3 regions of the Pelotomaculum schinkii genome follow, and region 2 is predicted to be linked to each of the others. Evidence: riboswitches for the same ligand, from Rfam matches in the RefSeq annotation. Region 2 holds a riboswitch; each other region holds the start of a gene.
The links. A riboswitch is a leader RNA that binds a small molecule or an ion and turns the genes downstream of it on or off. The one in region 2 is predicted to bind molybdenum cofactor.
Positions count from the first base shown of each region.

Region 1: it holds a riboswitch for molybdenum cofactor, as region 2 does, so the genes downstream of both, Psch_RS08105 (ABC transporter substrate-binding protein) here and fdnG (formate dehydrogenase-N subunit alpha) in region 2, are expected to answer to the same signal.
Region 3: it holds a riboswitch for molybdenum cofactor, as region 2 does, so the genes downstream of both, Psch_RS13535 (molybdopterin-dependent aldehyde oxidoreductase) here and fdnG (formate dehydrogenase-N subunit alpha) in region 2, are expected to answer to the same signal.

Region 1 covers NZ_QFGA01000001.1:1,740,299-1,749,928, reverse strand. Annotated here, with positions in the region: gene Psch_RS08125 (IS110 family RNA-guided transposase) at 1-360, opposite strand, end outside; gene Psch_RS08120 (4Fe-4S dicluster domain-containing protein) at 1,012-1,455, shown strand; gene Psch_RS08115 (molybdopterin-dependent aldehyde oxidoreductase) at 1,592-4,321, shown strand; gene Psch_RS08110 (pyridine nucleotide-disulfide oxidoreductase/dicluster-binding protein) at 4,568-6,877, shown strand; molybdenum cofactor riboswitch at 7,346-7,466, shown strand; gene Psch_RS08105 (ABC transporter substrate-binding protein) at 7,573-8,460, shown strand; gene Psch_RS08100 (ABC transporter substrate-binding protein) at 8,766-9,587, shown strand.
Region 2 covers NZ_QFGA01000002.1:9,941-20,227, forward strand. Annotated here, with positions in the region: gene Psch_RS11050 (sodium-translocating pyrophosphatase) at 1-1,147, shown strand, start outside; gene Psch_RS11055 (CoA protein activase) at 1,670-2,776, opposite strand; gene Psch_RS11060 (tetratricopeptide repeat protein) at 3,159-3,836, opposite strand; gene Psch_RS11065 (formate dehydrogenase accessory protein FdhE) at 4,042-4,848, shown strand; gene tatA (twin-arginine translocase TatA/TatE family subunit) at 4,923-5,135, shown strand; gene tatC (twin-arginine translocase subunit TatC) at 5,184-5,963, shown strand; molybdenum cofactor riboswitch at 6,046-6,167, shown strand; gene fdnG (formate dehydrogenase-N subunit alpha) at 6,204-9,287, shown strand; gene Psch_RS11085 (4Fe-4S dicluster domain-containing protein) at 9,342-10,169, shown strand; gene nrfD (NrfD/PsrC family molybdoenzyme membrane anchor subunit) at 10,197-10,287, shown strand, end outside.
Region 3 covers NZ_QFGA01000002.1:524,577-534,863, forward strand. Annotated here, with positions in the region: gene Psch_RS13530 (pyridine nucleotide-disulfide oxidoreductase/dicluster-binding protein) at 1-214, opposite strand, end outside; gene Psch_RS13535 (molybdopterin-dependent aldehyde oxidoreductase) at 357-3,188, opposite strand; molybdenum cofactor riboswitch at 3,215-3,331, opposite strand; gene Psch_RS13540 (sigma-54 interaction domain-containing protein) at 3,990-6,047, shown strand; gene Psch_RS13545 (iron-containing alcohol dehydrogenase) at 6,824-7,975, shown strand; gene Psch_RS13550 (aldehyde ferredoxin oxidoreductase family protein) at 8,341-10,044, shown strand.

The sequences.
Region 1 (9,630 bases), on a different contig from region 2:
AGCAATAACCCTGGCGTCTAGGGCATCTGTCTTGGGCATATCTGTGTAGATACTCTTAAACCCATCAATGACCTTAGGATTAATCACAGCGATTTCAGTTTCCAGAGCTGTTAACTGAGGGTCATCATGAAGGGCCTGGGACAGATGCCACCAGTAAAGGTTGGTGGCCTCCATGCCAATCTTGACCTTTTCGGCGGGTAAGTTATCAGCTGCATCAACCACTTTTTCAACAAATCTTTCCGTTCCAGGGAGGTCGTTGGAGACAGAGAATCCGCAGACATCTTTGCCGGTGTCATCAAGGATTCTAACTACATTGGTGTCGGCCCCTATATCAATGCCGACAAAAAGAGTACGGCCCATGTATCAACACCTCCTTTCAGATGAACTTAAAGAAACCAAAATTTTGGGGTATCCCTGGGAACCTGGTGTAACAGCAACCTTGCCGATGAGCACTCACCCAAAGAGATTGGTGTAATGCTCCTTGCTGAAGGGAGAACCTCTTGGGGCGTGCAACCCGCGCGTAAGCGGTTGCCACCAGGCCCGGGGAGCCGTCTTTAAAAGCACTTAAAGTGCAGGAGGTAATGAACTGCCCCGCCATCGGTTCTACCGTGATTGTCCCAGGGGATAACCCAAAGGTCAATTACTATTATGAAAAATTAATATGACCAACTGGAAATTGTACCGTTGGTCATATCATACAAGGAGGTGAAGTAATGTTTAATCTTGGGCAAGTCGTTATGACACGCGGCATTAGTTCGTTGATTGAAAAGAACCAGATCGATTGGGTCGGCATATACCATATCTTAAACCGCCACGTTCGAGGCGGGTGGGGCGATTTTACGAGGAAGACAAAAAGCTCAACGACAACGCCGTTATAGCCGGCGAGAGGATACTGTCTGCTTATCATGTAAGGTCAAGTCGTTGAAAGCAGTTCTAAAGGCCAACAACAAAATTAACTAATTGAATTTAAGGAGGTGCAACTGGTATCGCAAGTGCGGTAACCAGGGTATCATGAGCAAAATTTTACTGATTTCTCCCAAGAAATGTAATAACTGCAAAACCTGTGAGGCGGTTTGCTCAAATTCTGCTGTAAATGTGATTACTTTTGAAGAAGTGAGAGCTTCAGTACCTGTAATGTGTATGCAGTGTGAAGATGCTGCGTGTATGAAGGTGTGTCCCAATAGGGCTATTTCGAGAGATGAAAACGACGCGGTTGTAGTAGATCCGAATAAGTGTATTGGATGCAAAATGTGTATTAGCGCTTGCCCTATGGGAAATATTCACTACAGCTTCAGTCAAAAGAAAATAATGAAGTGCAATCTGTGCGACTGTAATCCCGCATGCGCAAAATACTGTCCTACAAGAGCAATAGAGTATGTAGATGGTACCATCTCCAATATAAACAAGAAAAGGGCAATTGCATCAAAATTTATAGATCTGTTTGAAGAGGCGTAAAATTAATAAATGGCTGAATAGGAAAGATATTATAAGAGTATTAAGATGCAGCTACGGACAATGCTGCAGTACAAGTATAGATTAGGTTCAGGTAGGTAGTTTCTAAATAGTAAAGAATAAAAAAGGAGAAAATCACATGATTAAAAAAACCTTATTAATAAATGGAGTTAAAAAACATCTCACGGTGGATCATGAAGAATCCCTCGCAAGTGTATTAAGAAATCAACTCTTGCTCACAGGAACCAAGGTTGGCTGTGGTGGGGAAGGAGAATGCGGTGCATGTACGGTTATATGGGACGGTATGCCTGTGAGGTCTTGTCTCTATACAATGGAAAGAATACCGGATAATGCTCAGATTATTACAATCGAAGGCGTAGGCACAAAAGATAACCTGCACCCGCTTCAGCTTGCTTGGATGGTTCACGGATCAGCACAGTGCGGTTTCTGTACTCCAGGATTTATTGTTTCTGCTAAAGCTTTGTTGGATCAAAACCCAAATCCTACTAGAGAAGATGTAAGAGATTGGTTCCAGAAAAACAGAAACCTCTGCAGATGTACAGGATACAAACCATTAGTGGATGCAGTTATGGATGCTGCCAGGCTAATGAGAGGTGAAATTCAAAAAGAAAATTTGTGGTTTAAACTGAAGGACGGCGACAGTATACTTGGGTCAAAAGTAATCCGTCCATCCGCTGCTGCAAAAGTTACAGGAACCTGGGATTTTGGAGCAGATTTGGAAATAAAAGAACTTCCTAAAAATACTCTGCATATCAAGCTTGTACAAGCGACAGTGTCTCATGCAAATATTCTTTCCATAGATACTTCAGAAGCTGAGAAAATGCCGGGAGTATTCAAGGTTTTAACCTATAAGGACGTTCCTGGAACAAACAGAATCAATGGTCTGGCGTTTCCACAGAACAAAGGGGACGGTAAAGAAAGACCAATTCTTAATGATAAGAAGGTATTCCAGTTTGGGGACGCCGTTGCTATGGTCCTTGCAGATACTCCTTACCAGGCAGAACGGGCAGCAGCAAAAGTTAAGGTTGAATTGGAAGAACTGCCGGCATATCTGAGCGCGCCTGCAGCTATGGCTGCAGATGCAATTGAAATACATCCCGGTACTCCAAATGTATATTTCGAAACCCAGATAGCTAAAGGTAACGACACCGCACCTTTAATGAAAAGCCTGCCACATGTGGTTGAGGATGATTTTTATGTTGGAAGACAGCCGCACCTTCCTCTTGAGCCGGATGTGGGGTTTGCATACCTTGATGAAAAAGGAAATTTAATGGTTCATTCAAAGAGTGTAGCTATCCATTGTCATGCTTTGATGGTTGCAGAAGGTATTGGAATTCCTTTAGAAAAATTATTTATTGTACAGAATAATGCAGGAGGAACTTTTGGATATAAATTCAGTCCGACAATGGAAGGTCTGCTTGGTGTTGCTGCACTTGTTACAAAGAGACCTGTATACCTCGAATTCAACATGTTCCAGCAGATAACTTATACAGGAAAAAGATCACCATTCTTTATCAATCTCAAGCTGGGAGCTAATAAGGATGGAAAACTTGTTGCTATGGAATCAGACTGGACGGTAGACCATGGTCCATACATGGAATTTGGTGATCTTCTTACAATGAGAGGCCACCAGTTCATTGGCGCCGGTTACAATATCCCAAATATCAGAGGCGAAGGTAGAACAGTTGCTACAAACCATGCATGGGGCTCGGCTTTCAGAGGTTATGGTTCACCGCAAAGCTTGTTCTCATCAGAAGTATTGATGGATGAACTGGCAGAAAAAATTGGAATGGATCCATTAGAGTTAAGATATATAAATGTATATAGAGAAGGCGATACCACACCAACTGGTTGTAAACCTGATGTAATTGCTTTCCCACAGGCAATTGATAAAATAAGACCTCTTTACCAGGAGGCTAAGAAAAATGCTGCAGCCAAGAATGCACGAAGTGGAGATATCAAATATGGCGTAGGCGTATCACTGCTTGAGTATGGCTGCGGACTTGACGGTGCAGATTCCTCGGAAGCATGGGCAGAGATAACACCAGAGGGAGTTACAGTAGGAAATTCATGGGAAGACCATGGCCAGGGCGCAGATATGGGAACACTGAGCTTTGCATATGAAACATTAAGGCCATTGGGAATAAAGCTTGAACAAATAAAACTGGTTATGAATGATATGAGATATACACCGGACAGCGGAGCTGCAGGTGGAAGCCGTTCAAACGTTTTTACAGGTAATGCTACAACAGTTGCATGTAGAAATCTCTTGGATGCTCTGAGAAAACCGGATGGTACTTTCAGAACATACAATGAAATGATTAATAAAAAACTGCCGGTAAAATATGCTGGAAAATGGACTGCACCATGTACTGCATGTGATGTAGCTACAGGGCAAGGAAATCCATTCCCAATCTACATGTATGGTGTACTTTTAGCAGAAGTTGAGGTTGATACTACAACAGGCAAAACTAAAGTTGATAAACTAACGATGGTATCGGACTGCGGTACGATAATTAATAAATTGGTACTTGAAGGTCAGCTTTATGGTGGTCTGGCACAGGGAATAGGTCTTGCGCTTAGCGAAGACTTTGAAGATTTGAAAAAGCATACGACCCTTATAGGCTGTGGGATCCCGGAAATTAAGGATGTTCCTGACAATATAGTTCTTATTCACCAGGAGACTCCAAGACCACTTAGCTATTATGGTGCGGCAGGCGCTGGAGAAATGCCTCTCTCAGCTCCGCATGCAGCGATTGTCAATGCAATTTACAATGCCACCGGAGTACGTATAACTAAGCTGCCGGCATATCCGGAAAAGGTTCTGGAGGGCTTGAAAAACCTTTAAAGTTAGTTGATATATTACATGTTAGTAAACTAAACTAATAAATATGGAATTGGAGTATATGGAAAAACTCCAATTCCATATTTTAATAATCCAGGAAAGTTCGCTTCAAAGCCTTGCAATTTCTAGATTTCATAAAAAGCTTCACCTGAGAAGTATGGAGCGTAGCGAATTGTAAACGGGTAAACCAATAAAATTTGGGTTTTGATGTTATTGATTTATCCGTTTATTATAATGGAGGTATTCTCAATGGACAATGAAAAGCTGCTGAAAACGGGTGACAGGTGTATTTATGATGAACCTGCAGCTTGTACGGCATGGTGCCCTATTCACATGGATGTGGCAGCATTTGTGGCGGAGATGGGAAAAGGCAATTTTAATAAAGCTTATAAAATATTGGAGAAACGAATGCCTTTTACAAGAGTGCTTGGCATGATTTGCGACCATCCTTGTGAAAGTGCATGTGTGAGAGAGGCTGCCGGTGGAGCGATAAGGATATCGGAGCTTGAGAAGGCAGCAGTAAAGCATGGGTACACACCCCCTAAAAAAGCACTGCCCATTCCTAAGAATGCTGGCAAGGTTGCTGTGATTGGAGGAGGTTTAAGCGGGATTTCGGCCGCATTGGAACTTGACAGAAAAGGTTTTAAGGTCACAATTTATGAAAAGTCGGATAAACTAGGCGGTAGATTATGGGATTACGAAGGTGCAAACCTTGAAAAGGCTATTATAGAAGAAGAGCTTCAAATATTCAGCAAGTTAGATATTGAGGTAATTTTTAACAGACGTATCAGCCAAAAAGAATTAAAAGAGATTATTAACGAGAACAATGCGGTTTTCCTTGGCACGGGCGAATGGAATGAGAATCTGCAAATTAATCCTGAGACTTTTCAAGTACAGTATTCATCCCTATTTGCGGGGGGAAGACTGTTATATAAAAATGGCTCTACTATTTTATCGGTAAGTTCAGGCAGAAGAGCTGCAGCTTCCGTAGAAAGATACGTTAAGAGACTTTCCATGACGGCTGCAAGGGAAAGGGAGGGGGCATTTGAAACACCTCTTAAATATGAAGTGGATGATATTGAACCTGCAGCGCCGGTTGTAAGGACCACTGACGTATACAGCGAAGATGAGGCTGTAAATGAAGCCGGACGATGCTTTAAATGCAGGTGCACAAAATGCATTGATTCGTGCAGTCATATGAAGAAGTTCAATATTGGTCCGAAAAATTATACAAGGCAAATTAATCATAACGAAAATGTAATCCTGGGTACACGGTACGCAAATAAGATGATAAATTCTTGTACAATGTGCGGTTTGTGCGGTGAACAATGTCATGTGGGCATCAACATGAAGGATATAATACAGGAGACCAGGGAAAGTATGGTAGAAAAGGGCAAAATGCCTCCTTCTGCACATGATTTTGCGCTGCAGGATATGGAGTTCAGCAACAGCAGCCACTTTTTCCTGGTTAAGTCTCCATCGCCAAAATACGCGCAATCTCTTTTTAAAGGGGATGAATCAGGTACAGAACAGGCAGACTATCTGTTTTATCCCGGATGCCAGCTTTCAGCGTCCTATCCGGAGTATGTCGAAAAAGCTTATAAGTACCTTTTATCCAGGATAAAAGAAGGCGTTGGAATAATGCTTGGCTGCTGCGGCGCCCCCGCCGACTGGGCGGGTAGACAGGATTTGATGAAGAATAGTATTGAAAGATTAAGAGACGCATGGGCTGAAATGGGCAAACCTACTTTTATTCTGGCGTGCTCAAGCTGCTGCGGCATCTTTGAAAAATATCTTCCGGAGATACCTTTTATATCTTTGTGGGAAATCTTTGAACGTTATGGACTTCCGGAAACCGCCCAAAATGGGAAGAACCATATTTTGAATGTCCATGATGCCTGCTCTACAAGGCATAATAAAAATATTCACGAAAGTCTGAGAAATATCGCGGTAAAGCTTGGTTATGAAATAAAGGAACTGAAATATGCAAAAGAAAAAACAAAATGCTGCGGATACGGCGGACTTGTCTATTTTGCGAACCGTGAACAGACAAATGACTTTGTGATAGACCGAATAAACGAAAGTAATGAAGATTTTTTGGTTTACTGCGCTATATGCAAGGATTTGTTTGTGGAGGGCGGTAAAAGCACCTATCATATTCTGGACCTGATTTTTGGGGAGAATTTGGATGAGATAGCGCATAAAAAAATGCCGAATCTTTCACAAAGACATGCAAACAGAGCGCAGCTTAAAAAGAAATTGCTAAGAGAATTATGGAATGAAGAGTCGGAGGCGGAATTAACCAAAATGGAGGATTTAATCATTCCTAGCGAAGTATGGCGCATTATGGACGAACGGTATATTCTTCTGGAAGACATTGAAAAAGTCATAAAACATGCGCAGGAATCCGGCGAACGGTTTTTTAATCCCGAAGATTCAAGTTTCTTAGCCAATCAGCGAATTGGAAATGTTACCTATTGGGTACGCTATATTGAAAAAGACGGGGCAATTCAAGTAGTCACAGTTTACAGTCACAGAATGGAAGTGAAAAAAGAATAGAAAATGAACCCGCTTCAATCTTGAAAGTGTATATGGTGTCCGCGGTATAAAGGCCATCTTGGCGCTTTTGTATCGGACGATGTTCCTGAAGCAGTTGTCACAGTAAAAAGGAAGGTTCAAATGAGCTTGCTCAGCTATCAAAATAGGCTTGGATCAGGGTTTCTACTGATAACTGAATTTCATGTTTAGTGTATTTATTTTATGTTTAATGTTTTAACGTATATCATTTATTTGATGTGTAGCATTTTAATGTCAATTATTGCAATGTTTTATCAAGTCGTGGGGTATATTTCACCTTTATTTTCAATATAACCTATAATTATTTGAAGAGTACTATTATTTTATTGCTTGCAGCTATTTTAAAAATTTAGCAGGACTTTGGGGTTTTTAGTAGAAATTATGTGGAAAAGGCTGTTAATGCCAAGAAAACATAAAAAGCCTAAAACATAGTTTAAAATATAGTACTTTAAAACTTAAAATCTCCGAGCCGGATTTGCCTAAGGCATTATAGCTATGACTGCCGGCCGTTAGGGTGTGACGGGAAACCGTCGTGCCTTCCAATGCGAAAAGGAGACTGCAATGGCGCTGACGCCGGGCCGGCTTTATTTTTCGCAAGCTGTCCGGCATTTTTATTTTTGGAGGTGGTAAATCCGGTTGTAGTGACGATTGGCAAACAAATTATGGAGGGAATTACGTTGCAGGACAAAGTTAAAATGGTTTCCCTGGCTATTGTTATTCTTACGGTTCTCTTGTTTGTACTATCCGGCTGCGCTAAACAGCAAGCGACTGCGCCGCCAGCGCCGGCTGTCGCCGGCCAAATCCTGCTGGCCTCCACCATTGGTCCGATTGACGCCGGGATTGTGGCGGCGCTGGAAGAGAGTTTTGAGAAAAAGACCGGGATACGGGTCAGACATGTGGGCGCCGGTACGGGCGCTGCCCTGGAAATGGCGAAAAGCGGCAATTTTGATGTCGTAATGGTGCATGCCAAGGATCTGGAGGAAAAGTTTGTTGCCGACGGATACGGGACCAAGCGCATTGACCTGATGTACAACGATTTTGTAATTGTCGGGCCGGAATCGGATCCGGCTCAAATCAAGGGACTAAAAACACCGGCTGAGGCGCTGAAGAAAATTATGGATACAAAATCCCTTTTTATTAGTCGCGGGGACAACTCCGGTACGGATGTTGCGGAAAAGGCCCAGTGGAAGGCTGCCGGGCTGAAGCCGGCGGGCGACTGGTACCACGTATATGAAAAAGGTTCGGAAGGCAACGTCAAGACCTTAAAGTATACCGATGAGCAGAACGCTTATACTATTATCGATCGGGCTACATACCTGACCGTGAAAGACCAGGTCAAATTGAAAGTGCTGGTGGAAAAAGACGAGGCCCTGCTTAACTACATTTCCCTGATCCCCGTCAACGCCCAGAAGTTCCCGGAAGTTAAAGACGAGTTGGCCCAGCAGTTTATTGATTTTTGCACATCAATCGAGGGACAGACGATCATCAGGGATTTCGGCAAGGATAAATACGGTGAGCCATTGTTTTTCCCCAATTCCACCGAGGGGAAAAACCTGCCCAAGTAGGTCGTAAGTCATAGGTCGTATGGCGTAGGTATATACTGCATTCCTATTGGGTCAATAAATAAATTAAACACTAATATGAAAATGTAGTTCGCAGTTTCGTTTTTTGGTATCAGCGAGAATAAAAGCTCAGCGAGGTGCGATTTCAATCGCACACGGCGCGCCAGCGCCGCACTTATGGCAGTCAATGTTGCATTTGTGCGAATGAATTCGCACCTACATTTATAAAGACAACTCAGTACGTTATTTCAAGTAAAATATTTGGAGGAGGACTAACTTTGAGTAAAAAGAACTTTTTAGCGCCCCTTATGATCCTCATGGTAACAATGCTTTTGGTCGTTTTCGCAGGGTGCGGCAAACCGCAAGTGAAAGATGTGATCCTCGCCACCACCACCAGCACCCAGGACAGCGGGCTCTTAGACGCGCTGATCCCGATTTTTGAACAGAAGACCGGATATAACGTTAAAACTGTCTCTGTAGGCAGCGGCGCCGCTATCACCATGGGTGAAAAGGGAGAGGCCGACGTCCTCCTGGTGCACTCTCCCGCGGCCGAGAAAAAGATTGTGGACAGTGGCGCAGTTGTAAACTACCAGCTCGTGATGCATAACGACTTCATCATCATCGGCCCCGCTGGGGACCCTGCCGGTATCAAAGGGACTAAAGCAGGCGACGCCTTTAAAAAAATAGCGGAGAATAAGGCTGTTTTCGTTTCGAGAGGAGACAATTCAGGCACCCACAGTAAAGAAAAAGCAATCTGGGCGGAAGTCAAAATCACTCCGGAGGGCAACTGGTACCAGCAGAGCGGCGCCGGGATGGGGCAGACCTTAAACATCGCCAATGAAAAGCAGGCCTACACTCTGACCGACCGGGCGACATACCTGGCCCAAAAGAAAAATATCAACCTTGAAATCCTGTCGGAAGGGGATGCGTCGCTCCTGAACATCTACCATGTGATGCAGGTTAACCCGGAAAAATTCAGTACTGTCAACAAGGATGGAGCAAAAGCATTTGTTGATTTCATGGTCGACCCCGATACCCAGAAGACCATCGGTGAATTTGGCAAAGATCAATACGGTCAGGCGCTATTCACCCCTGACTCCGGCAAAAAAGTAGAGGATCTCGGTAAGTAACGTAAACCGGTCGCCGACGCGGCGACAGAGAATTAAAACCTGG
Region 2 (10,287 bases):
GGGCTTATTTGCCGCGGCAATTATCTCTCTTATCGGCTTTTACCCCGCCACCACCTATTTCTTCGGTACCCCGCAGTATTTCTATGCGGCAATTGTGGGCGTGGCAGTGACGCTAATCATCGTTTTCCTTACCGATTACTATACCTCAACGCGCTACAAGCCAGTTAAGACAATCGCCAAGGCCTCGGAATCCGGCCATGCGACCAACATCATCAGCGGTTTATCGGTAGGTATGGAGGCCAGCGTCTCACCGGCCATCGCCATCGTCGCCGGTATTGTGCTATCGTACCTTATTGGCGGCATCTACGGAGTCGGTATTGCTTCAATGGCCATGCTTTCCATGACCGGTATAGTCGTAGCCATTGACTCTTACGGCCCCATTACCGACAACGCCGGCGGCATTGCCGAGATGGCGGAACTGCCGCCTGAAATTCGCAACATTACCGACCCGCTTGACGCGGTGGGCAATACCACCAAAGCGGTAACCAAGGGTTATGCCATCGGCTCCGCCGGTCTGGCTGCCATTGTGTTGTTTTCCTCCTACACCCAGGAAATCACCAGGTTCAGGGGCGAGGCGCTCAGCTTCAATATCGAGGACCCCTGGGTTCTGGCCGGTCTTTTAATTGGCGGAGCGCTGCCCTTCCTCTTCTCCTCACTGGCCATGGGCGCTGTCGGCAGGGCCGCCAACGAGGTGGTCAACGAAGTGCGCCGCCAGTTCAGGGAAATAACAGGCATCATGGAAGGCAAAGCCAGGCCGGAATACGGCCGCTGTGTTGACATTGTAACCAAGCGGGCCATCAAGGAAATGATGCTGCCCGGCCTGATCCCGGTTGTGGTCCCCATTCTGGTCGGCTTTCTATTGGGAGCAAAAGCTCTCGGCGGCATGCTGATGGGCGTAATTATCACCGGTCTCTTCCTGGCCGTGATGCTGACCGCCGGCGGCGGCGCCTGGGACAATGCCAAGAAATACATCGAAGACGGCAATTTCGGCGGCAAGGGTAGCTTTGCCCACGCTGCGGCAGTGACCGGGGATACTGTAGGTGACCCCGCCAAAGACACCGCCGGCCCGGCCATCAACCCGATGATTAAAGTGGTCAACATTGTCGCCCTTCTGATCGTAAGCTACGTGGCCATGATTGTACGTTAAAACAAAAGACTCACATAAAAAAAACGGGGACTCCCGGTACTAACCGGCAAAGTCCCCGTTTTCTATACATACAACAGCAAGATAATCCTTCTTCAAACACAATATACAATGGTTGCGAATTAATATGAACCATAGTTTTGCAACTTAATATAAATGTTAGTGTGTCGCTATGGTAAAGGTCATTGTTAACTGGTTCTCGAAAAGCCTTTGGGGTAGTGGGCTTGGGGTTATCCTCCGCTCTCTTCGCAATTCTCCATTTGTGAAACATGAGCCTCTTGCCGACCGCATCTACTGACAGCCATCCGGTAGCTACGCGCTATTTAAGCTTTGACTTTTATGCAACGCACGCGCTAAGGAACGCACCCAGGTGCTTCGTTCGCTCCGGATAACCCCAAGCCCGCAAGTCAAGCCTTTTCGAGCAATATTCTTGAGACAGGTGAGACAAATGACGATATCCCCCCCATTGTCACTCCCCAGTGTGCATTTTCATCGGTATCATGTGATGAAAATCATGGTTGGTTCTTACCCCACGCTTCGCTCTCTGAAGGCAATTTCCCTTTTCTGTTCCAGCAAGTCGACAAAAGCTTCAAGCCGGGTTTGTATACCCGCTTCACCGGAGTGCTCATCCATGATCAGTGTCAGGGAAGGAATATTCAAGTCGCAACTGACATCAGGCAGTATGCTTTCAGCTACGATTTCGGGCATGCAGGTAAATGGAAACACCTGGATTAGTCCGTTATAACCGGCCTTTGCATAAAGGACCGCAGACCCTATTGTTTCCTGGCCATGCCCGCCGACGAAATGCCGCAGATATGGATGAGCCGATGCGCAAACCTCGTTTCTCCGTCTTTCGCCTTTCAATAATCCTCCAAAGAGATGGTTGTTTACCCATTCACTTAAGTAAATAGAACGATCCACTTCAACCCCCAAAGTGCCCAGGCTGCGCTCCAGGTTCTGGTTCGAAAAAGGCTCCAACAGGGTGTAAATCTCCCCGACAAGGCCAATTTTTAAGACTGTTTTCTTATCGTCAACCATTACCTCCCTGAGCGCATCTCCGGCTTTTTCCACCGCGTAATTTAAACCATCCCAGGTACAGGCGCCATCAATCAGGGCCAGTGCCTTCCGGTAAGCTGCGTCCGTTGCTCCAACCACTGTTTCACGAGGCCGCAGTTGGAAAGACGCCCTTTCAACGTCGTCGACCGCCTTTGCTTTCCTGTAGCCAAAGCGAACCGCCTGGAAAATATCCCACCAAGACTTCTTTCCTGCGATTCGTTTTATTTTTGCCAGTAATTCGGTAATATGGCGGTCAGGCGGTTCAAGCACAATAAAATCCATATCTCGACCGATATCCTTTAATATTGCATGTTCAATCTGGGCGTAATAGCCAAAGCGGCACGGTCCGCAGCCGCCGCCCATGATCACGGTATCGGCGCCCAGTTCACCAGCCTCTATAAAGTTGCCAAGGTTTAATTTCAAGGGCAGGCAGGCAAATTCAGGACCATGCTTCACCCCAAGACTCAAAGTTTTTTTACTGGAAGGCGGCGGTACCACAACATCCAAGCCCAGGCGCTTCAGCATTGCCTTTAAAGGAATATGCATGTTCCCCATATGGGGAAAGGTTACCCGCATTCATGATCCTCCGTTCCTTTAATGTCTTTTGTTGCTCTATAAAATTTGAGTATGGACAATTTCATGAGTTTTATGCAGAAATAAACCCAAGGCCGGGCGCCTTGGGATAAGCTTTCAAACATGGATGCAAGTCAGCCCCATAACACATGCCGCTGGCACAAAACTTGCAGAAGAGATAATAATATGAATCCTGCTTTGTCCAAGTCTTTTTGTGGGTGCGGTTTCAATCGCACTTGCGCAGTGAAGCAGTTTAAGGGATTTCTGCTCACCTTATTAATTCTGCTTTTTTATGGGCCATGTACGAATGAATTCGCACCCGCATTTATTAGCAGAGCAATGCTCAGCAGAGGAACTTTGCAAAATAGTCCAGTACCAGGGAGGTTCACTTGCTGTAGAAAAGGCCTACTTTTGACAGTAGCGCCCACCTTCTATACAGACGGCGCAAAGAACCTCTGCAGGCCTGATAATTTTCTATCGTCTCTCTGAACAAACGGCGGGCTTTCTCCTTGTCGTTGTAATTTAAAAACAAACTGCCCGCCAAGTAGTGGATTTTGGGTGATCCGTATTGCAGCAACTGTTGGTAAAGATTATCAATCTTTGCACCGTCCTGACTTTGTTGGAGGTAAATTCTTGCCAGATACAGGTATGGTTCACCGAAACTTATCTTTGGGTTGATGACAACCGCTTTTTCAATCTCAGCCCTGCCCTCCTCGATCCGGCCAAGTTGATAATACGAGGCCCCACGGTAAAAATGAAATAAGGGGTGGTCCTCCATCTTGTCAGCCGCTCTATTTAAATATGATAAAGCCTGCTCATATTGCCCCTTCTGCAGGAAGGATTCGCCGAGCTCCAGGTAGGCTTCAGCGTTGGCGGGATTGACCCTTACTTCTCTCTGTAGTTCCCGCACTCTGTTGGACCTCCTCCAGGAGGCGGTAAAATCAGGTAATAAGCCAATAAAACGCCTTTCTACAAGGAAAAGAATCAGCAGCATGACAACAAGAGCTAACAAGGGGTTGCGGGTGAGCAAGGTTAATAATATGTAAAATCCAAATATTTTCATGTTGACCCTCCGTGGTAAGGATATAGAATCATTATATCAGATAAACCCGGGTTGAAAAAAAAAGAAATTCTACTTTTTTCCTATAAACATGGAGGAAATATAACAATTTTGTTGAATATATACAGCAGTTTGAAGTATCCAGCTCACCCCCCTGATTATATCTCCTGCGTATTATAGAATCTTTGTAGAAAGTGAGCGTTGAAAAATGGCGGATTATACGGTTCAGCAAGTGCTTATCGATTTCAACAAGGAGTTTACGCAGATTGCTCTACCTGAAGATGCCGTTAAGCTTGTTAGACCACAGGATGGTTTATTGAAGTCGCTCAGAGAACATGATGCGCCTTTCATCAAGATCTGCCCGCCGCAGGTAAATACGGATATATTTTTTGATATCTTGAAAGAGGTTTCCGTCATCACTGTAAAACACAAACCGGACTTGGAGGGTGATATTAGCGAAATTTTCAGTGCTTTACCGGAGGATGCCGCGGCCAGAGAAACTTTTGTCAGACAAGCTTTCACACCTGGTGCAAACCTGTTGGATTATTTCAAAAAAAAGGTATCACCCGAGACCTTTGGTTTTATCTTAAGCCATGCGGTCAGGCCCTTTATGAAGCTATACGCCCGGCAGGTTTCTGCTTTTTATGACCCGGAGCAGTGGTATAAAGGAACTTGCCCGGTATGCGGCGCCAGGCCCACCCTGGCCTTGCTGGAAAAGGAGGACAAGAAGAGATATCTCTATTGCGGTCTGTGCGAGGCAAGGTGGCGGTTCCAACGTCTGGGCTGCCCATATTGTTTGAACCACGAATCGCGGTTCTTCACGGTGGATGGCATGGAGCAATACCGCGTTTATTATTGCGACAACTGCCACGGCTATATTAAAACTGTCAACGAGTCCATGCTAGATAGCAGCAGTTTGGATTTATTCTGGGAAGATATCAATACAGTCCATCTGGACCTGCTGGCCATGCAGGAAGGTTATGTCAATCGACCAGCTGAAATTATTGAAAAATAATATAATTCCAGCAGGAGATCTGTCTGAAATGGCGTAATTAAAATTGTAAATATTTGAAAGGGGTGTAATTTTATATGCCGCACATAGGAGCTCCCGAGTTGATCCTTGTTTTGGCGCTGGCTTTAATTATCTTTGGACCCGGCAAATTACCCGACCTTGGTAAGGCGGTTGGTAAAACGATTAAAGAATTTCGCCGTTCCTCCAACGAAATAATGAACGATGTGGAAACAGTAGCCAGTGGTGACAAAAAAGAAGAACAACAGCTGATTAAGGCAGCAAAAAGTTAAAAACCCCCCATCCCAAAACCGCCCGTCATATTAGTGAGGGAATAAACGATGGCTAAAAAAACCGACGAAATGACCATTATTTCGCATTTGGAAGAACTGCGTCGGGTTTTAATTGTTTCCATTATTTCAACAACCGTACTTGCTGTGGCAGCATATTTTTTCAGCGACAAAATTTTAGCGTTTCTGATGGAACCGCTCACTACACTTGGCCAGGGCGTATTTTTCACCGCGGTCACGGGGGCTATATTTGCTAAAATCAAGATATCTTTTTTCGCAGGTTTTCTGGCAGCCCTGCCAATAATTTTGTGGCAAATCTGGAGTTTTGTCGTTCCTGCTTTAAAGAAGAAAGAAAAGTTATATTTTACACTTTTCGTTTTGGTCTCCTTTATCAGCTTTGTGGCGGGAGTCGCCTTCGGTTTTTTCGGTGTCTTCCGAATAGGGGTAGCGTTTCTGCTCCAGTTTGCCGGCCCCACTCTGACTCCACTTCTGACAATCGACAAGTATATTTCTTTTATTATTTCCTTTCTTCTGCCTTTTGGAATCGTATTCGAGTTTCCATTGGTAAGTTTTTTCCTGGCCAAACTGGAACTGGTAACATATGCCTTTTTTGCCCGGAACCGCCGTTATGCGATACTGGGGGTCGTAGCCCTGGCAGCGATAATCACTCCTACCCCGGACTTGATTACCTGCCTCATCGTCAGCGGCCCCATGTATTTACTTTTTGAAGTAAGCGTGCTGGTTGTACGCATCGTCGAACGCAGGATTGCTCGCAGGAAGGAACGTGAGCGACTGGCCGAAATGGCGGAACCGGCAGTCACAGTTAAATAAACAAGGCTGTGGATATTAATGGTGAAAGGAGGCTTCTAATTTTAAGAATATTCTATAGATAATAAATTTTCTGGAGAGAGGGGCACCAAATTTACTCCGAACCTGGCAATCTAAGGCTTAATAAGCTATGATTTCCAGGTCGTTAGGGTATATAAGGGAAACCTGTATGCCTCCCATTTGGAAAGGAGTAGCGTCATTTAGCTATTTACGCGCACTTTTTTGGATAAGGAGGTCAGGTTTGTGAAGCAAAAGATTAGCCGTCGCGATTTTCTGAAGATACTTGGAATTGGTACCGCCGGGTCGGCCTTGCTTAATGGCGTAACAGCCGTGCCGGCCTTAGCCAGCACGGCGGAAGACAAGCTGCCTACCTTCGCTTTGGGTGAATTTAAACTGGCCAAGGCCAAAGAAACCCCTTCAGTTTGCGCTTTTTGCGGGGTTGGCTGCGGCCTTATTGTTTATTCGAATGAAGAAGGCAGGGTTTTGAACATAGAAGGAGATCCGGACAACCCGAATAATGAAGGCACCATGTGCTGCAAAGGCATCGCGCTTGGCGACGCCAACACTATTATCGACCCGAAGAGCCGCAAGCGTACAGTTAATGACCGGCGGATTATGGACGTTCTATACCGCGCCCCCGGCGGGACCAAGTGGGAGAAGAAGGATTGGGAATGGGCTCTTAGTGAAATAGCCAAACGGGTCAAAAATACCCGTGACGCCGCCTTTGAAGAAAAGGACGCGAATGGTGTCACCGTTAACCGTACCCAGGCCATCGCCCATATCGGCAGCGCCTCCTGCGATAACGAAGAGAATTACCTCTTTCAAAAGATGATGCGGTCATTAGGGGTCATCAACATCGACCACCACGCCCGCCTCTGACACTCCTCCACAGTGGCCGGTCTTGGCCAAACATTTGGCAGGGGTGTTATGACCAACAGCTTTACGGATTACAAAAACACGGACGTTTTCCTGATTATCGGCGCCAACCCGGCGGAGAACCACCCGCAGGTTATGCGCCACATGGGCAGGGCCATGGCCGAAAGAGGCGCCAAGGTTATTGTCGTTGATCCCAGGTTTACCAAAACGGCAACCAAAGCAAATATTTACGCTCCTCTACGCCCTGGCACCGATATCGCATTTCTTTACGGTATTATGAATTACGCTCTTGAAAACAACTTATACTTCCATGACTATGTCGCCAATTATACCAACGCCTCATATCTTGTGAGCCCTGAATATGCCCTTAACGAAGGAGCGTTTAGCGGTTTAACGGAGAAAGACGGCAAATTCTCCTATGACACTACAAGCTGGCAGTACCAAAAAGACGGGGATACCATTAGAAAAGACCCCTCCTTGCAGAATCCTTTCTGTGTATTCCAAATTCTGAAGAATCAGGTCGCCCGCTATGATATCAAAACCGTATGCAGCATCACCGGTACTCCGGAAGATGTATATAAGAAAGTCTGTGATCTCTATTGCTCCACCGGCAAGCCCGATAAGGCCGGCAACCTGATTTACGCCATGGGTATTACCCAGCACACCTACGGCAGCCAGAACGTCCGGGCAACCGCCATGCTGCAGCTGCTGCTCGGCAACATCGGCATCGCCGGCGGCGGCGTCAACGCCCAGCGGGGTGAGTCAAACGTGCAGGGTTCCACGGATCAGGGGATCCTCTATCACCTGCTCACCGGTTACCTGGGTTCACCGAGCGCGACCGCCCATGCTAATTTGCAGGAATACATCGAGAAGGAAACGCCCAAGACAGGTTACTGGTCGAACAAACCAAAGTTTTTAATCAGCATGCTCAAAGCATGGTATGGGGATAAGGCAAACAAAGAAAACGACTTCTGCTTTGACTACATTCCCAAACACGACGGTAAAGACCACTCCCATATGGCCATTTACGAGGCTATGGCAGCCGGTACAGTCAAAGGCTATTTTGCCTGGGGACAAAACCCGGCGGTCGGCGGCCCCAACGCCCTTGCCGCGCGCAGCGCGCTGGAAAACCTGGACTGGATGGTGGCTGTCGACCTGTTTGAAACAGAAACCGCCGCCTTCTGGAAGCGTCCCGGCGTCAACCCGGCCGATATCAAAACAGAGGTTTTCCTCCTGCCGACCGCTTTCTCTTACGAAAAAGAGGGCACTGTCGCCAACAGCTCGCGCTGGATCCAGTGGCGCTGGAAGGCCGTGGAACCGCCCGGGCAGGCCAAGAGCGACCTGTGGATTGCCTATAATATGTTTAAGGCCATCCGTAAGGAGTACCAATCCGGCGGCAAATTCACCGACCCGATTAACAACCTGGTCTGGGACTACGACATGCCCGGCCACGACGAGCCGGATATCATCAAAATAGCCAATGAGATGAACGGTTATGTAGTGGGGGATGGAACCATTCTGGATTCTTTCGCCAAATTAAAAGATGACGGCACTACGGCTTGCGGTATATGGATTTACGCCGGCTACATGTTTGTCGATCCGGTGGCCAAAGTACCTGCTTCACAGCGGCGCGACCGTGAAGACAAAAGCGGCCTGGGGCTCTTCCCCAAATGGACGTTTGCCTGGCCTGTCAACAGACGTATCGTATATAACCGCAACTCTGCCGACCCGTCCGGCAGACCTTGGGATCCGAAAAGAATGCTGGTTTCCTGGGATGGAACACAATGGGTCAACAACGACGTGCCTGACTTCGGGTTTAAGGATGCCGCAACCGGGGCCTTTATTACTCCGGACAAGTCGGCCGTCAATTCCTTTATCATGACCACCGAAGGACAAGGGCGCCTGTTTGCTCCAACGGGTATGAAAGACGGGCCGTTGCCTGAGCACTACGAGCCGGTTGAAAGCCCGGTTAAAAATGCCATGGGCAAATACCAAAGCAACCCTCTGGCAACCAGGTACAAGGGTGACTTTGCCAGGCTGGCGGAAACAGCCAGCCCAGATTTCCCCTACATCGGCACCACACCACGTCTGGTCGAACACTATCAGAGCGGCGCCGTCACTAGAAACTGCCCCACCCTGGCTGAAATACAGCCGGAAATGTTCGCCCAGATTTCTTTAAGCCTGGCCAATAAGTTGGGCGTCAAACCCGGCGACTGGGTGCTGGTAAGCTCCGCGCGAGGCGAAATCAAATGCAGGGCCAATGTCATGCCTGTGGTTAAGCCGCTGCAAGTGGCCGGCAAGGAATTGGAAATAGTCAGTCTGCCATGGCACTGGGGTTACCAGGGAAGGGTACCGGGCGCATCTGCCAACGAGCTCTCTCCCGCAGTCGGTGATCCCAACACCATGATTCCCGAATCCAAGGCTTTCCTGGTTAATATCAGAAAAGCGTAGGTTCATAAAATTCTGCTCACGCTTTAACTCCAAGCAGAAACCGGAGGTGTTAAGATGTCGAAAGGTGTTTTGGTAGACGTTACCAGATGCATTGACTGCAAGAGCTGCATGGTCGCCTGCAAAGTATGGAACGATTTACCATCCAGAAAGACGGAGTTTTCAAATGACCTGGATGCGGGGCAATTAAATTCCGACACATATACGGTAGTAAACAACTGCATCAGTGAAAACGGCGGCGAGGTGGTCTGGCGCTTTGTCAAAAGACAGTGCATGCACTGCAAAGAGCCCGCCTGCGAGTCGGCCTGCTTCACCCACTCGTTCGTTAAAACCAAGGAAGGGGCGGTTATTTACAAGCCAACCGTGGTTGACCAGGACTACTGCGTGGGCTGCCGTTACTGCATGATCGCCTGCCCCTTTGGCGTACCGACGTTTCAGTGGGAAAAAGCATTCCCCTACGTTGAAAAATGTACTTTTTGCTATGAACGCACTCAGCAAGGCCTTAAAACCGCCTGTACCCAGGCCTGCCCCACCGGCGCTTTGAAATTCGGGGACAGGGAAGAACTGCTGGCCGAGGCCTGGCAGAGGATTAACAACAATCCCAACTACGTCAAGCATGTCTACGGAGAAAAAGAGTACGGCGGCACGTCCTGGCTGTATATTTCAGACGTCCCCTTCGCTCAGCTGGGCTTTAAGACAGAAGTATTCAACCGTCCTGTTACGGAAAAATCAATCCCCTCCTTGACCTGGGATGTGCTCAAGTGGACCCCCTACATCTTCGTCGGGTGGGGCGCCCTCTTGACCGCTATGCGCGCTTACACCAAGAGGCGCGCTGAGGTGCACAATGAGGAGGAAATGTACGGTCCTGTTGATCCCAAGGAGTAAATTTCAGTTAACTGGAGGTGAGAATATATGTACGGAAGAAATTGGAGCTTTAGAATTACCTGGTTCAGAATACTGTTGATCATATTAGTCCTTGGCGCGGCTGCAGCTTGCCTGTACC
Region 3 (10,287 bases), 510 kb from region 2:
AGGCGCTTTTACACGGCTCGTCGCATATTTTGCTGACAATACCCGGAAAAAGCACCTGACTGCTATAGTTTTTATAGGCCCCTGTAAAATCGCCGGCATTGAGCTTCGCCCCCATCCCTTTTACGTCGACGCCAAGCGGGCACTGATTTGTGCAAAATACAGGCTCATCCCGGGTGCAGAGGCTCCCCCAATTTTTAAAATCCTTTAATTCCATCGCATTATCCTCACACGCTTTACCTGAAATGAACTATTTGCATAACCGTCATCCGGACTGCGGCCTTTTTTTGGCAGCAGTCCGGATGCGACACGACTCATCTATTAGGCGCCACTAGTTTCAGGGTAATAATGTCTTGAAATTAATTTTTGGGTGTAAAAGGATTGGCTTTGATATAGTCAATCTTTTCATGCAGGTCGCCACCCATATAGTACTTCCTGGGCTTGATTTCTTCACCTCTGGCTTTAGCCTCAAGCGCCGCTTTCACTTTTTCAGGCCTGGCAGGCAATTCGTAAATTCGAACACCGCAAGCGTTATTGATTGCATTGATTACCGCAACATGAGGCGACGATTGGAATAGTTCCGCACAGCCGGATGAGCCGTGAGGTCCGCTGGGTCTTGGGGTTTCAATGTATTCAGTCGTCAGATTGTCCGGCGTCGCATCGATAAACGTAAAGCCGCTGCCGGCAAGGTTGGTATGCTTTTTAAAATCGTCATAGTCTTCGGACAGCGCCATTCCGATACCCTGCATCATACCTCCGAGCGCCTGACCGTCAACATTTACTATGTTTCCGATGACACCTACGTCAGCAATGCACTTCATCCTCAGCACTTTGGTTTTCCCCGTGGCGACCTCTACCTCTACCTCCGCCAGGAATGTGCCGAAAGTATATTCAGCAGTCGGGCTCCCCTGTCCAGTGTTCGGATCAAGGTCGGACGTCATCCCGGTGGTGTCAAATACGCCTGTGTATTTTGTGGGAATCCCTTCGGCAACCATTTCATCGTAAGTACGATAAGTTCCGTCGGGTTTACGCATAGCGTTCATCAGCTGCTCAGCGGCGTGGATGGTAGCATTTCCGATCATATAATGGGAACGGCTTCCCGCAGAGGGACCGTGCATAGGAGCCAAAGCCGTATCATTCATGCACAGCTTAATCTGATCCGGACGCAATCCAAGCGGCCTCAGGGCTTCATAGGTATGAACAACTGCGCCGGCATCCGCGCCTTGTCCCTGATCCTGCCAATTGTTATAATGCGTCACAGTACCATCCGGATTTAACCCAAGAATAATTTCCGTATGGTCGTTTGGCGCGCTGGTTACATTGTATTCGCCGCAGGCGATACCAACGCCGCGTTTTCTCTCAGGCGTAGACTCTCTCTTTGCTCTTTCCAGAGCTTCTTTATAATATGGACGCAGCCTGTCCAGTATTTGGGGCATCGGGTAAACGGAGAACTTGTTGCCGTTTATGCTCTCGTCGCCTTCACGATAGACATTGATATACCGGAACTCCAACGGATCCATTCCGATTTTCTCCGCCATCATATCCATGAGCTGTTCCGAGCAGGTGTAGCACTGCGGCGAACCAAAACCTTTATAAGCTGTAGAAACCGCATTGTTGGATATAACAGTTTTGCAAAGACCAATCGCATTGGGGATTTTATACGGAGCGCCCACGAAACGAAGTCCTTTCTGGGCGATCACGTCTGCAGATTCGGTATAGGCCCCTTCATCATAAGCAATTTCATATTCCAAGGCCGTAATCTTCCCTTTCTCGTCGCATGCCAGCCTCGCGTTTGAGAAAGAAGGAGCGCGTTTCCCTGTAATATGCTGATGTTCTTCATAACTCAAGGTAATAGTAACCGGCTTTCCGGTTGCCAGGGTAGCAACCGATACTATGCCCGGCATATAAGGGGATAGCGAATATCCGAAACTTGCGCCGGTCGGGTTTTCAATAATCCTGATTTTTTCGGCGGGATGACCAACACCAGGAGCTAATGTAAATATATTAATGTGCAGGAAAAGACTCTTGCAATGGATGGTAAGAACCCCGTCAGCATCAACATACGCCTGGTCGGTATCCGGTTCGAGAACCAGATGTGGCTGGCGTTGGGAATAGAAGCTGCCTTCAACAACATAAGGGGTTTTTTCAATGATCTTCCTGGTATCCTGTCCCTTAATTAAAGGAGCTTCAATATAAATATTGGGGTATTCTTTGTTTACCTGCGGCGCGTCAGCAGCCATTGTTTCCAGAATATTTAAGTATTCAGGCAGCTGCTCCAGTTCAAACTTAACCTTTTTTGCTGCTGCGCGCGCTTCAGCTCTGGTCCTGGCGGCCACTACAGCAATAACATCACCACGGTGATAGATCATATCCTCAGCCAGGATCGGGCGATCAAAACCGTCCGCTTTGGCGAGTATATGGCCACAGGGCCACATAATACGGTTGTTCCCCTTCACATCTTTATGGGTAATAACCTTCTCAACGCCCGGCATCTTTTCCGCTTCCGAAGTATCTATAGAAAGCAGCCTGGCATGGGAAACCCCGGGAAGGACTACAGCCAGGTGCAGGGCGTCAGGCATTTTCATGCCGATATCGTCGCCGTAATCGCAGGTTCCGGTTACTTTAGCCAGGGCAGCCGGTCTGGGATATCCCGTACCGTATATTCTCCCGTCTGCCGGTATTTTGTAATTAAGGTCCTCCATGGTCATTTCACCGCGCATCACCTTGGCGGCCGCCATGACCGCATCGACCAGCGGCTTATAGCCGGTGCAACGGCAAGCATTGTGGTTCTTCCGGAACCATTCGCGAACTTCCTGCCTTGTGGGATTGAGATTGGTATCAAGCAACGCTTTTGCAGAAACAATAAATCCGGGCGAGCAGAACCCGCACTGCACTCCACCATGTATGATCCATGCCAACTGCAGAGGATGCAGATTTGTCGGGGCGCCTATCCCTTCAATGGTTGTAATCTTGCTGCCGTCTTTAATGTTTTTCATTTTTTTAACGCAGGAGCGAACAACTGCGCCATCCAGTATGACGGAACAGATGCCGCACTGTCCAACGCGGCAGCCCACCTTCGTACCGGTAAGGCCAAGACGTCTTATAACGTCGGCAAGAGTATCTGTCTCGGGATCGCAAACCAACATACGTTCGGAGCCGTTAATATACAGCATCATCTTCTTTGTTGCCATTGTTTTCCACCCTTCATGCTTATCACCATAGATAATTCTGTACTCCTTTCCACACTGGAGGGCATGCCGGTTTCCCCGCACACCTGACGTCCTGGCAGTCGTAGCATAGCATTAGCCCGCCAAGATCGGAGCTATAAAATTAGAATCAGACCCACTGCATCGCCAATGTCAAACGCCAAAATTATAACCCGGCCTATAAGAAATAGATGGGGAATGTTTCACTATCACCTCCTCGCCCGGCTCTATAAAGAGCAAGTTGCATGCCAGTAAAAGCTTTTTATGAAAAATGAATATCTTCAATCCAGGATAGAGCCTATTTTTTTGACTAAATTAATTCTTCGAAAATTACATCCTGGTTTTTTACTTATAAAAAGGCTACTTTTTATTTTTGAGTTATCTAACCGAGGTATAAATCTTTTTTACACTGTAAGAAAAATTTATACATCTTCGAATATTATCAGCTTTCCAAGTCAACGACCTGCTCCCCAATGGCAATCTCCAGAGCAGCTTTGGGAAGCAAAGATTTCTTTTTAAGGGATTGGAACTAATATTCGGGAAGCTCTTTGTATTAATACTTTTTGCAATTATTACACAATAGAGTATACTTATATAAGGTAGAAGGAGAAACAGAAAATAAATAATAGAATTTCTTACAAGAATAGGTAATATAGACGTTGCCAAGGTATAATCTTTTAATTATTACAATATAAGGATGACGCAGAAACTCCTTACATGTATTTTTGGACTAATCCGTGAACTAACCTTCCAGTATATTGACATATTTTACAAGGATGTGAAAGTATGGAAGCTGAAAGTTCTATAAGTCTGCATAATTGTTTTAATGAATTAATGAAAAAGACAGATATGGTTATTGATGATCTAACATTGCCCAAGCTCTACAAAATAGAATATGAATGGGAAAAGTTTATTCATGGCAAACCAATAAATAAAGATATAGTTCCCAAGCTAATTTATGAATCCTGGCAGAGAAGTGTGGAATATGGGGTTAATCCTAACCTAAACAACAGAAAAATTTTATCTCCAGAAGAGATAAAAAAACAAATATCAGATAGTAAGGGCATGATCGATAGATTTGGCAATATTGTTTTGGCCTTACAAAGAATGGCCAGAAAAAAAGGTTTGAATATACAACTTTTCGATAACCAAGCCAGGAATGTCCAAGTGCTTGCTTCAAGTTATTTGCATCAAGGGTTAGAACTTCGGGATATGTTTCCCGTTCCAGCCAGCTCATCTGAGATGGATATTGGAACTACTGCAATTAGTATAGCTTTACGTGAAAATAAATCTGTGCAGGTGCTAGGACCTGAACATTTCAATAAATATCTTCATGATACTTATTGTTCGGCAGCTCCTGTCCATAACAGCAGTGGAAAGGTAATCGGCGCTTTAAATATTGCCAGTTACAGTTATAAACAAAACAAAATAGATACTTTAGTCTTGGTAACATTTTTAGCAAGAATACTTGACAATGTATCTTTTACCATGGATACCCTGGATAAATTGGGTATCTATGACTTAGCTATAAGTAAAACCTTTGAGTATTTACCTCAAGGTGCTGTTTATATTAATGATAAAAACTCAATTAACCGTTATAATGATAAAATAATTGATATGTTGAACATTAACGAACAAGATATCGTACCGGAACTTTTAAAATATGTTTCCACGCTGCTACAATATGACAATAATGATTGTGTAGAAAAAAAAGAAATTATTTTAGATATTAAAGGCAAAAGAAAATCATTTTTGATGTCTACTAGAAAAATATTTAATAAAAAGTATGAAGATAAAGTAATATTACTGGAAAATATAGATCAAAATTTACCAGGCAATAGGGCTAGTTATACATTTGATGATATTGTTGGTAGCAATGAAAAATTCGACGAAATGAAAATGATAGCGCAAAAAGTTGCTAAATCCCATGGTTCAGTTTTAATATTTGGGGAGAGTGGAACGGGTAAAGAATTATTTGCTCAGGCTATTCATAATGCCAGTCCAAGAAAGGGTAAACCCTTTGTTGCAATAAATTGTGGAGCTATACCTCACGATTTAGCCGAGAGTGAATTGTTTGGTTATGAACCGGGCGCATTCACAGGAGCTTCAGCAAATGGGAAACCGGGTAAAATAGAAATAGCTTTCGGAGGCACCCTGTTTCTGGATGAAATTGAAAGTATGCCTTTAAATACCCAAATAAAATTATTACGGGCTCTTTCAACAAGTAAAATCTGTAGGGTTGGTGGAATAAAAGATATACCCATCGATATTAGGGTTATCTCAGCAACAAAAAATGATTTGCTAAAAGAGGCTGATAAAGGAAATTTTCGTGAGGATTTGTATTATAGAATTGGTACAATCACACTAAATCTACCATCTTTGCGTGAAAGAAAAGATGATATACCTGTATTAGCAAAATACTTTATTGATATTTATTCTAAAGAATATGGCTTAAAAAAACTTCAAGTGGAAGATGACTTCTTTACAGCATTATCATGCTATCACTGGCGAGGTAATATCCGTGAACTAAGAAATGTAATTGAAAGATCAATTATTTTGTTGGATGATGGACAGAAATTGTCTCTAAACCAATTGCCGGAAAAAATAGTTAAAGCCTATAGCTATAAAGATTTAAAGGACAAATTAAGATCAATTAAAGATAAGAAAAGCAACAACTTAATGAAGCTAGGTGAGGAAATAATCATTGAAACAGTATTAAACGAGGAAAATGGTAATCTCAGCAGAGCTGCCAATCGCTTAGGTATTAGTAGACCAACTTTGTGTAATAAAATTAATAGCAATGAAAAACTCAAAAACACGGTTTTAAAATTTAGATTAGAATAAGAATAGAAAAAGATCTAAAGGATTACTCTGGTTAATCATCCAGGTCTCTTTTGCACTATGCAAGATAGACATACAAATTAACGGATGTTTTCTGGATTAGATACTGTTACCAATTTTAAATCTTTTTTCTTTTATAAGTATTATTTGTAATAGTTAAGCACTTACTATTCTAACGGAAGAAGGTAAGTGTTTTTTTCTTTTAACAAATTGAATAAAAAAAAGCTTATAAATATCACACATAAATTTATAGGAAGATAGCAAATTAATTTTATATACTCGAAATTGCAAAGATTTTTTATACTTGCAATGGTCGATATGAGCTAAAAATTATAATCTTGTCATGGTAATAATAGTAAAATCTGATTGTATCATCCTTTGTAGATTGACCATATCATCCTTTTTATGGTAATAAACTGACTTTTATTTTATTTTTCCGATAAATTTAATTTCATCTATCACCAATTCTTTCATCGGCTGATTTCAGAAAATCATATTTTTCTAGGGAGATGTCAGCCAAGGTAGTAAAAAATTAATGATGCATTAAAATTAGTAAAGAAGTTTAACACATAAGATTGGCAAGACAAAAAAGAAACCGTTCATTTTTAAAAAGTCGAGCTTCCCTTTGTTAAAATTTTGAAAACTTGTTATTATATTAGGCTATTGAATATGGAATTACTGTTGGCATGTATCTTGCTTTTATATGCTGGTGGAGGTGACAAGGCAAGGTTATCCAGTAAAAAAATATTGTCAAAAAATAATGAATGGGGGCTATGTTTATGTTAATGCAACAACGTATGTTTAATCTTCCACCGGTTATCCATTTTGGTCCGGGAGTCTCAAAAAACGTTGGGAAAATCGCGCTCGAATACGGAGCAAAGAAAGTTTTCTTTATTTACGACAAGGCGCTCGGGGAAATGCCCAAGGGTATTGCGAAAATTCTAAAAGATGATGGCCTCGATGTTTTAGAATTTAACGAAATTGTCCCGAATCCTCCGGAAGAAATGATGGAAGAGGCAGCTAAAATTGGCCGGGACGCTAATGTTGATCTAGTCCTTGCTGTTGGCGGGGGCAGTACAATTGACACGGCAAAAGGGGTCAAGGTTTTATTGACAAACCCGGCGCCACTCTATCAGTACTTCGGCATGGGTACCGTCAAGAACCCCACGCCGCCATTAATTGCCATTCCGACTACATCGGGGACCGGCAGCGAAGTAACAAGCATGACAATTATCACTTCACCAAAGAATTCAAGAAAATATGCAGTTGGCGGGCGACATGTTCCCTGCGAAGCTGCTATTGCTGATCCGGAGCTGCTCATACCTTTGCCCGCTCCCGTGACTGCTTCAACTGGTATGGATGCCTTAACACATGCTATTGAGGCCTATACCTGTAAATTAGCCACTCCTATTTCAGATATTTTTGCTATAAAGGCAATCGAGCTGATTTCTAACAGCCTTGTTAAAGCAACTTATGATGGTGAAAACCTCGAAGCAAGATCCGATATGTTAATGGGAAGTCTAATGGCTGGTGTAGCGTTTGATAACGCAATGGTGGCATTAACACACTCAATTGCCCATCCTTTAAGCGCCCGTTGCGGGTTGGGTCATGGTGCGGCCAACGCTGCTGTTCTGCCTTATGTCATGGAGTACAATGCCCCGGTGTGTCCTGAAAGAACTATTGATGTCGGTGTTGCTATGGGACTTAATTTACAAGGGTTGTCCAGAGAGGAAGCCTGTAAAAAGGTTGTAGATGCAATTTTCGATCTGAATAAGACACTCAAGATCCCCACTTTGAAGGAAGCAGGGGTGCAGAAATCAGTATTCCAGGATATTGTTAACGATGCTATGACCTATGAACCCCCAACACAATTTAATCCAAGAAAAGTAACTGCAGCAGATGTTCTCGCAATACTTGAAAAAGCTTATTAAGCCTGGTACTCCCAGGGCGGTATTTTAGCGGTAATCCGGGTGACTGCATAAGAATTTCTTATTCAAGTTAATAGCAGCAATGAGTACCGTGTGGTGCAGGTTGTGGACATTCTGACAGCTAGATGGTATGCTCTCATCCTGCACCTCTACTCGGTTGTACCCTTTTATACTGCTATAGGCAAACTGGATAGCGTACGTTGTTCTTTTTTAGTGGAGCACCAAAGTTCAATGTTTTAAGAAGGAAGTGCGGTTGTGAAGGGTGTTGATAATATAATTATTTGAATATTCAAATTCTTTATTCTTGCAACCAATGCCTCGATCAACAAAATTTACCTTTTAATTATTTCGATTAGGAGTGTAATGCTATGTCAAAATTTTTACGGGTAAAGACAGATACAAAATCAATTTTAACCGAAGTTGTTAATGAAGAATATGCAATGTATGGCGGTCGTGGCTTAATCGCTAAAATATTAAATGATGAGGTCAATCCAAAATGCAATGCATTAGGGCCCGAAAATAAATTTATTGTATGTGGCGGCCTGTTAAATGGAACAACGTTTCCCTGCAGCGGCAGGTTGTCGGTGGGCGGGAAAAGCCCGTTAACCGGCGGGATCAAAGAAGCTAACTCCGGGGGTACAGCCGGCCTGATGTTGGCTAGATTGGGGATTAAGGCGATTATTATAGAGAATCAACCTCTAAACAATGAGTGGTCCATTTTGAAGATCGATAAAGATAAGGCAGAGCTTTTACCGGCGGATCAATATGTCGGGATGAACACCTACGCTTTGAGCGCACAATTGCGCAATGATTTCGGTGAAAAAATTGGGATGATTTTGATCGGTACGGCGGGCGAAAGAGGGTACCGGATGGCTTCTGTACAGGTTACCGATATGGAAGGCCGTCCCTGCCGGTCAGCAGCACGTGGGGGCCTTGGAGCAGTTATGGGCTCAAAGGGAATCAAAGCTATAGTGCTCGATGCAGCGGGCCCTGCTCAGGTAGAATACACCGATAAGAAAAAATTTGCAGCCGCTACCCGGACTTATGTTAAAGCCGTTAAGGCAGATCCTGTAGGAGGACAACTGTTTCCTGCAATAGGCACTGCGGGGCTGGTGAATATGCTTAACGGTCTGGGTGCGATGCCGACGCTTAATTTCAGCGACGGAAGATGGGATAAGGCGGAAAATATCTGTGGAGAAAAACTGGCAGAGATCCAAAAAAGCAGAGGGGGAAAAAATGGCCACAAATGTATGCCTGGTTGCATAATCTCATGTTCAAATTTAATTAACGATGAAAACGGCGACTACGTGACAGGCAGCCTTGAATACGAAACAATCGCCCTGAATGGCTCCAATTTAGGGATTGATTCCCTGGATGCAATTGCTACGATTGACAGGCTTTGTGATGACTTGGGCGTAGATACCATAGAAACAGGCGGTATGCTTGGTGTATGTATGGAGGCTGGAAAAATACAGTTTGGTGATGACAAGGGAGCCATTCAATTAATACAAGAAATGATGGATGATACGGAATTTGGAAAAATCCTCGGCAATGGTGCGGAATACGCCGGCAATTACCTTGGGGTTAAACGGATTCCGGTAGCCAAAAGTCAAACAATGGCGGGTTATGATCCAAGAGGGCTAAAGGGAATAGGCGTTACCTATGCCACCTCGCCCATGGGCGCTGATCACACAGCAGGCAACCCGATCGGAAATCCCACGGTTGATCCATACAAAAAAGAGGGGCAGGTTGAAGTATCTGCCTTTTTGCAACCGTTTATGGCCACCTGCGACAGTCTGGGTCTTTGTATGCATATATATATGCCTTCCCAGGATCCTGCGAATTTAACGTTACTTCTTGAACTGATGGGCGGAAGATTTGGTGGCGAATGGGATGCCGGTAAGCTATATCAGATCGGCAAACAGACGTTGGCCCTGGAGAAAGCATTCAATAAAGGCGCCGGCTTCACGGCTAAGGATGACAAATTGCCGGATTTCATGTACAAAGAAGTTTTGCCGTCAACTGGTTGTAAATTTGATATTTCCCAGGAAGAGATGACACAGGCTGTATGATTTTATCGTTCATGCCAGATTTAGGGCAAGACATACGATCAGCCTAAAACTATCTTCATCAAATTAATCTATAAAACTTCGATCGGGATTCGCCATTTACATTGCATCGTATCAAACCAATGCAATGTAAATGGCCGGCAACCCATAATGGCTTCGACTAGAACAACGGCAGCGTTTGCTCAGGGCACTGCATGGCTTCATAAATGCAGAACTGGTATTTATGGCTGGGACTCCAAGTAATGT